DNA from 3 places in the Terrabacter koreensis genome. Region 3 is predicted to be linked to each of the others. Evidence: riboswitches for the same ligand, from Rfam matches in the RefSeq annotation. Region 3 holds a riboswitch; each other region holds the start of a gene.
The links. Region 3 has a riboswitch for S-adenosylmethionine ahead of ACYVNR_RS18400 (putative leader peptide). Riboswitches for the same ligand answer to the same signal wherever they lie in the genome.
Positions count from the first base shown of each region.

Region 1: another riboswitch for S-adenosylmethionine. It lies ahead of metX (homoserine O-acetyltransferase MetX); the one in region 3 lies ahead of ACYVNR_RS18400 (putative leader peptide).
Region 2: another riboswitch for S-adenosylmethionine. It lies ahead of ACYVNR_RS00640 (bifunctional o-acetylhomoserine/o-acetylserine sulfhydrylase); the one in region 3 lies ahead of ACYVNR_RS18400 (putative leader peptide).

Region 1 is NZ_BAAGQU010000002.1:405,732-407,922, reverse strand. It holds gene ACYVNR_RS02260 (universal stress protein) at 1-47, opposite strand, end outside; gene metX (homoserine O-acetyltransferase MetX) at 181-1,455, opposite strand; SAM riboswitch class IV at 1,471-1,585, opposite strand; gene ACYVNR_RS02250 (DUF4192 domain-containing protein) at 1,688-2,191, opposite strand, start outside.
Region 2 is NZ_BAAGQU010000002.1:58,445-60,635, forward strand. It holds gene ACYVNR_RS00640 (bifunctional o-acetylhomoserine/o-acetylserine sulfhydrylase) at 1-1,252, opposite strand, end outside; SAM riboswitch class IV at 1,344-1,463, opposite strand; gene ACYVNR_RS00645 (13E12 repeat family protein) at 1,684-2,191, shown strand, end outside.
Region 3 is NZ_BAAGQU010000011.1:141,863-144,053, forward strand. It holds gene rpsA (30S ribosomal protein S1) at 1-442, shown strand, start outside; gene ACYVNR_RS18395 (VOC family protein) at 571-939, shown strand; SAM riboswitch class IV at 1,165-1,278, shown strand; gene ACYVNR_RS18400 (putative leader peptide) at 1,313-1,396, shown strand; gene ACYVNR_RS18405 (amino acid ABC transporter permease) at 1,558-2,191, shown strand, end outside.

The DNA.
Region 1 (2,191 bases), on a different contig from region 3:
GCCGCGCGTCCTTCCTTGGTGGCGACATAACCAACGACGATGGCCACTTTCCCGGACCTCCTTGGGACGGAAACAAGCAGTGCTCGCACCGTACCCGAAATCACGTCACACGGCGCGTGCCGCGCGGAGCCTGGCCGGCACCGCCGCGGACGAGCCGAAACGCCCGGCCCGCAGCAGGGTTCAGGCGTGGTCGTGCGGCCTTCGTTCGAGCGCGTCGCGCACGATGCGGCCCACCTGCTCCTCCTCGATGAGGAAGCCGTCGTGGCCGAACGCCGACGTGATGTGCTCGCGGTGCGAGCGGCGCAGCGCCGAGTGCAGGTCGTCGGACAGCCGCGGCGGGTAGAGCCGGTCGGTGTCGACGGAGACGATCGTGCAGTCCGCCTCGACGCGAGCGAGAGCCGCGGCGACGCCGCCACGGTCGCGTCCGACGTCGTGGGAGTTCATGGCCTCGGTGAGCACGAGGTAGGAGTTGGCGTCGAAGCGGCGGGCGAGCTTGCCGGCATGGTGGTCCAGGTAGGACTCGACGGCGAAGCGGCCGCGGTCACCTGCCCGGAGGGGGTCCTCGCCGAGCTGGGCCTCGCGGCCGAAGCGCTCGTCGAGCTCGGTCTCGGTGCGGTAGGTGATGTGGGCGATGCGACGCGCGAGACCGAGCCCGGCATCGGGCCGACGGTCGCCCGCGTAGTAGTCGCCCCCGGCGAAGTCCGGGTCGTTGCGGATCGCGAGCAGCTGCGGCTGGCACCAGGCGATCTGGTCAGCCGTCGCGTACGCCGTCGACGCGAGGACGATGCAGCGGTCGACGTCGGCGGGGTGGGTGACCGCCCACTCGATGGCCCGCATCCCGCCCATGGAGCCGCCGACGACCGCGGCGAGCCGGCGGATGCCGAGGTGGTCGAGCAGCGCCCGCTCGGCCGCGACCTGGTCTCGCACGGTGACATAGGGGAACCTGCTCCCCCAGGCCTCTCCGTCGGGAGCCGTGCTCGCGGGGCCGGTGCTGCCCTGGCAGCCGCCGAGCACGTTCGCGGCGATGACGAACCACTCGTCGGGGTCGACGGTGCGGCCGGCGCCGATGAGGGAGTTCCACCACCCCGGCGACGGGTGACCGTCGCCGGCCTCGCCCACGACGTGGCTGTCGCCGGTCAGCGCGTGCTCGACGAGGATGACGTTGTCCTTGGCCTCGTTGAGCCGGCCCCACGTCTCGTAGGCGAGACGGACGTCGGGCACCAGTCCCCCGCGCTCGAGCTCCACGTCGCCGATCGTCGCGAACTGCCGCCGGCCGACCGGGTCGCCGTCACGCCACGCGCCGTCGGTCCGCTGCCGTCGCGACGACTCGTCGTGGGCCTGCTCGTGCCCGACGCGACGGGAGTCGACAGAGGGTGCGGAGCCCGGAGCGGAGCCGGGAGCGGCGGCTGGGCGCGTCAGGCGTCGCGTGCTCTGCGTCCGGTGGGTAACGGTCATCAAGGCACTCCTCGCTCTTCGCGCTTGCGCACACCCGGGACGGGTGTGGCCAGGTCTTCACCCGGGGCACCCCACCGCGAAGGAGGGTTGCCGACCAGCGAGCCGGGGCTTGTCGCTGGCACTCATGACCTGGACCCACCATAACCGAGCCCGATGCGGCAGCCGAGGCTCCGGTCCACGACCTGGACGCGACGACCACCGGGTCCGCAGGACACCGTGACGGTCGCCCCACTCAGGCGCAGGCCGGCGGGCGAAGGCCGTGGTCGAGCGACTGCCGGACCAGCCCGGCCAGGCGGTTGTCGGGCTCCAGCTCGAGCGCCCGGTCGGCCGCGATGCCGGCACGGGCCCCGTCACCGGACCACCAGGCCAGCGAGGCGAGCAGCGACAGCACGGGGGCGGCGTGGGCGGCCGGCGTCATGCGGCACACCGCCTCGAGCCGGGAGAGCAGCAGGCGCGGCGCGGCAGCGTGGTCCCAGTCGTCCCAACCCTCCGGGTCCAGGCGGCCGGCGGAGCCCGTCGACCCGACGTGGCCCGCCGGCGTCGCAGAGAAGACCCGGAGGTCGGGACCGAGGAACACCTCCAGCATCGTCACGAGCTCGTCGGGGAGCGACTCGAGCGAGGACGCACCGGGGCAGAGCCACCCGACGAGGGCATCGCGAAACTCCCTGTCGCCCAGAGGGCCGACCACCGCCGGCAACCAGTGCTCGAGCCCGAATCCCTCGATCTCACCGTGCAG
Region 2 (2,191 bases), on a different contig from region 3:
CGACCGAGAGGCGCACGAGGCCGGGAGTCACGCCCGCGGCCCGACGGTCCTCCTCCGGACCCTGCGAGTGGGTCGTCGACGCCGGGTGGATGACGAGGGAGCGCACGTCGCCGATGTTCGCGACGTGGCTGTGCAGCGTCAGCGCCTCCACGAACTTCTTGCCCGCCTCGAGTCCGCCGGCGATCTCGAAGGAGAGCACGGCACCTGCCCCGCGGGGCGCGTACTTCTGCGCGTTCGCGTGAGAAGGGTTGTCGGGCAAGGACGCCCACACGACGCGCTCGACCTGGTCGTGGCCCTGGAGGTAGGCCGCGACCTTGGCCGCGTTCTCCAGGTGACGCTCGATGCGCAACGACAGCGTCTCGAGTCCCTGCGCGATGAGGAACGCGTTGAACGGCGCCGCGGACGGGCCGAGGTCGCGCAGCAGCTGCACGCGGGCCTTGAGGATGTAGGCGAGGTTGGCGCCGAGCGGGCTGCCGACGCCGAGGTCACGCGCGAAGACGAGGCCGTGGTAGCTCTCCTCGGGCGTGTTGTAGTTGGGGAACTTCTCGGCGTCCTTGGCGTAGTCGAACCGGCCCGCGTCGACGATGACGCCCGCGATGGACGTGCCGTGGCCGCCGAGGTACTTGGTCGCGGAGTGCACGACGACGTCGGCGCCCCACTCGATCGGGCGGATGACGTACGGGGTCGCGATGGTGTTGTCGACGACGAGCGGCACGCCGACCTCGTGGGCGAGACCGGCCACGGCCTCGATGTCGAGCACCTCGGCCTTGGGGTTGGCGATCGTCTCGCCGAAGAACGCCTTGGTGTTGGGCCGCACGGCCGCGCGCCAGGAGTCGATCGACGTCGGGTCCTCGACGAAGCTCACCTGGACGCCGAGCTTGGGCAGGGTGAACTTCAGCAGGTTCACCGTGCCCCCGTAGAGGCTCGGCGACGCGACGATGTGGTCACCGGCCTCGGCGATGTTGAGCAGGGCCAAGGTGGTGGCCGACTGGCCCGACGCGACGAGGAGCGCGCCCACGCCGCCCTCGAGAGCGGCGATGCGCTGTTCCACGACGTCGGTCGTCGGGTTCATGATGCGGGTGTAGATGTTGCCGAACTCCCTGAGCCCGAACAGGTTCGCCGCGTGGTCCGTGTCGTTGAAGACGTAGCTCGTGGTCTGGTAGATCGGCAGGGCGCGCGCCCCGGTGGCACTGTCGGCGCTCTGGCCGGCGTGGATCTGCTTGGTCTCGAAGGACCAGTTGGGCTCGGTCATCTCTCGTGTGCTCTTCCTCAGTCGTGTCGATGACCGGGCCCGTGACGGGTGATCGGGCCGGCGCACCGACGGGTCGGTGCGGGAGAGGAGCTCTCCGCGCTTGCCCGAGCGCCGGATGGCGTCAACGGGCCAGGTCCTCACCCGGGGCACCCCGCCGCGGTGGGAGGGTTGCCGGCCAGCGAGCCGGGGCTTGGCGCTGGCACTCATGACCTACTCGCGAGTGTACGTACGCGCGTCCGGCAGGTGGGAGCGCGTGTCCTCATCGTGGACGCACCTTCTCGCGCACACCGAAGCAGCGCGGTGCGCGTGGCGCGAGTCGCACTGTGGCGCAGTCGAACTCGTTGTCCACAGATGTGTCGAACCCCTTGCCATGTGGTCGAACATTTGTTCTACTCGAGGTAGGGTAACGAGCAGACAGGGGAGGTGGCCGTATGCCGTACGTCGCAGCACCGCGGTCCCTCTGGTCCTGGCTTCGTGACGTCGAGTACGAGCCGGCGGCCTCGGGTCACCGGTGCGGGCGGGTGCTGGTCGACGAGCGGGCCCGGTCGGTCGAGGTGACCGAGACGCTGCTGCGGGCGAGTGAGCGGGTGATGGCGCGGGTCGAGGCGCTTGAGGCCGTGAAGGCGCGCGTGGAGGCGGACCTGATGGCTGCATACGGGGCGTTGCACACGATCGCGGAGCAGCAGATCCAAGCCTTGCCGGCGGGGTCCTCGCGGCGGGCCGCGGCGCTGGTCTCGCCGGTGCGGGTCGTCGCGGAGGAGATCGCGCTCGCGACCGGCGTCGGGGCCGGGGAGGTCGGGCGCCGGTTGACGCTCGCGACAGCCCCACGGCGACACCGGCGTCTGCTGGCTGCGCTGCGTGAGGGCGGCACGTGGCTCTACCGGGCGGTGCAGGTCGCGTCCGAGACGGTCCAGCTGCCGGATGCGGACGTCGCGGCGG
Region 3 (2,191 bases):
TCGTCGCATCTCGCTCTCGCTCAAGCAGGCCAACGACCAGTCCGTGCCGGTGTCGGAGTTCGACCCGACCCTCTACGGCATGGCTGCGGAGTACGACGAGCAGGGCAACTACAAGTACCCCGAGGGCTTCGACCCGGAGACGAACGAGTGGCTCGAGGGCTTCGAGGCCCAGCGCGAGAAGTGGGAGCGTCAGTACGCCGAGGCCCACGCTCGCTGGGAGGCCCACAAGGCCCAGGTCGACGCCGCGACGAAGGCCGACGCCGAGGCTGCGGCCAACGCCGGCTCCGCGACGTCCTACTCGTCCGCGACCGGCGACGTCGCCGACTCGGGTGACGCCGACCGCGCCGACCGTGGCCAGCGCAACGCTCCGGCTCCGGCCGAGGGCACCCTGGCTTCCGACGAGGCGCTCGCCGCGCTTCGCGAGAAGCTGACGGGCAACTGACGCCACTCGTCGCCTGACCCGAGGGCCCCGGACCACCACGGTCCGGGGCCCTCGTGCGTCCGGCACGGCCCGTCACCCGAGAGGCACCGCAGAAGGGGGCAGCCCGGCCGATTGGTAGTCTCCGCGGCATGCAGTCGCCCATCCGCAGGCACGTCGGTCAGGTGTTCGTCCCGGTCAGCGACATGGGGCGCTCGGCCCGCTGGTATGCCGACGTCCTGGGCTTCGAAGCCCCTGCGGCCTCGCACGAGGGCACGATCCTCGACATCCCCGTCGACGACGGTCCGAGGCTGTGCCTCGATGCCAACCGACCCGACTTCACCGCGGACGGGCCACCGCGCTTCTTCTTCTGGACCGACGACATGGTCGCCACCGTCGCGCACCTGCGGCGGCTCGAGGTCAGGATCACCTCGGACGTGGAGGACATCGGCAGCGTGTTCTTCGTCCAGTTCGAGGACCCGGACGGCAACGCGCTCATGGTCTGCCAGCGTTCCGCGTAGCCGTGCGGAGAGACCGGCGTCTCAGCATGCAAGAAGTTGGCGCCCGTATTTCCGACTCATTCAATAGGAATTGATGCCCGGCGGGTCTCCCTCGACTTCGCGAATGTGACTGCGCCGCAACATGATTCGGAGAAACTGCGCGAATGGCCTCATCGGTGAGGGCTGCCCCGAGCGGTCATTTGCGCCGATTGACGGTCTTGGGGCTGGTTCGTAGTGTCATCGACAGGTCAAGAGCTCCAGTGCAAAGCCCCGGCTCGCTGGACAGCAACCCTCCTCCGCGGCGGGGTGCTCCGGGTGAGGACCAGGCCGTCGCCAAGCAGGTGACGGCAAGCGCGGACTCGAGGTGATCGGGTCCCGGACCCGAGGAGCCGTCATGGCGCGCACCACGAGCACCTGGCTGGTGCTGCGTCGCCACGTCGACCTGCTCCGCGTGTCCAGCGCGCTCTGTCGTCGCTGACGACCGACCGACGCGGCCGCCGACCACCTCGGCCGGCCTTTCCCGGCGCAGGCCCGCGCGGCAACCCCGCACGGCCGCTGCGCCGCAACTCGTCTCGCCCGTGCATCGCCGGCCCACCCGAGTGGTCGGCGGTTCCTTCGACGCACCCTTCAGGAGCCCTCGTGACCACCACCTCGGCCGTGCGCCCCGTCGCCACGGACCAGCAGCCCGCTGCGGCGCCGCCGCCAACCACCCGTCCCGACCACGCGCCGGCCCTGACCGTCGTGCCCCGGCGCAACCCCTGGACCTGGGTGGGGGTGGCCGCCGTCGCCGTGCTCGTCGCGATGTTCGTCAACGGCCTCGCCACCAACCCCGGCTGGGACTGGCCCACCTTTGCCCGCTACTTCGCGACCGAGACGGTCATCAAGGCGCTCGGCACGACGATCCAGCTCACCGTGCTCGGCACCGTCGCGGGCTTCGTGCTCGGCGTCGTGCTCGCAGCGATGCGCCTGTCGCCCAACGCTTTTCTGCGCTCCGTGGCGTGGGCCTACATCTGGGCCTTCCGGTCGATCCCGCTGATCGTCCAGCTGCTCTTCTGGTTCAACATCGCCTACCTGTACCAGAGCATCTCGTTCGGGCTGCCGTTCGGACCGTCGTTCGGCAGTGTCGCGACGAACGACCTCTTCGGGGCGCTCGGCGCGGCCGTGCTCGGGCTCGCGCTGCACCAGGCGGCGTACGCGGCGGAGATCATCCGTGGCGGCATCCTCTCGGTCGACGAGGGGCAGCGGGAAGCGGCGTCGGCCCTCGGCATCCCGC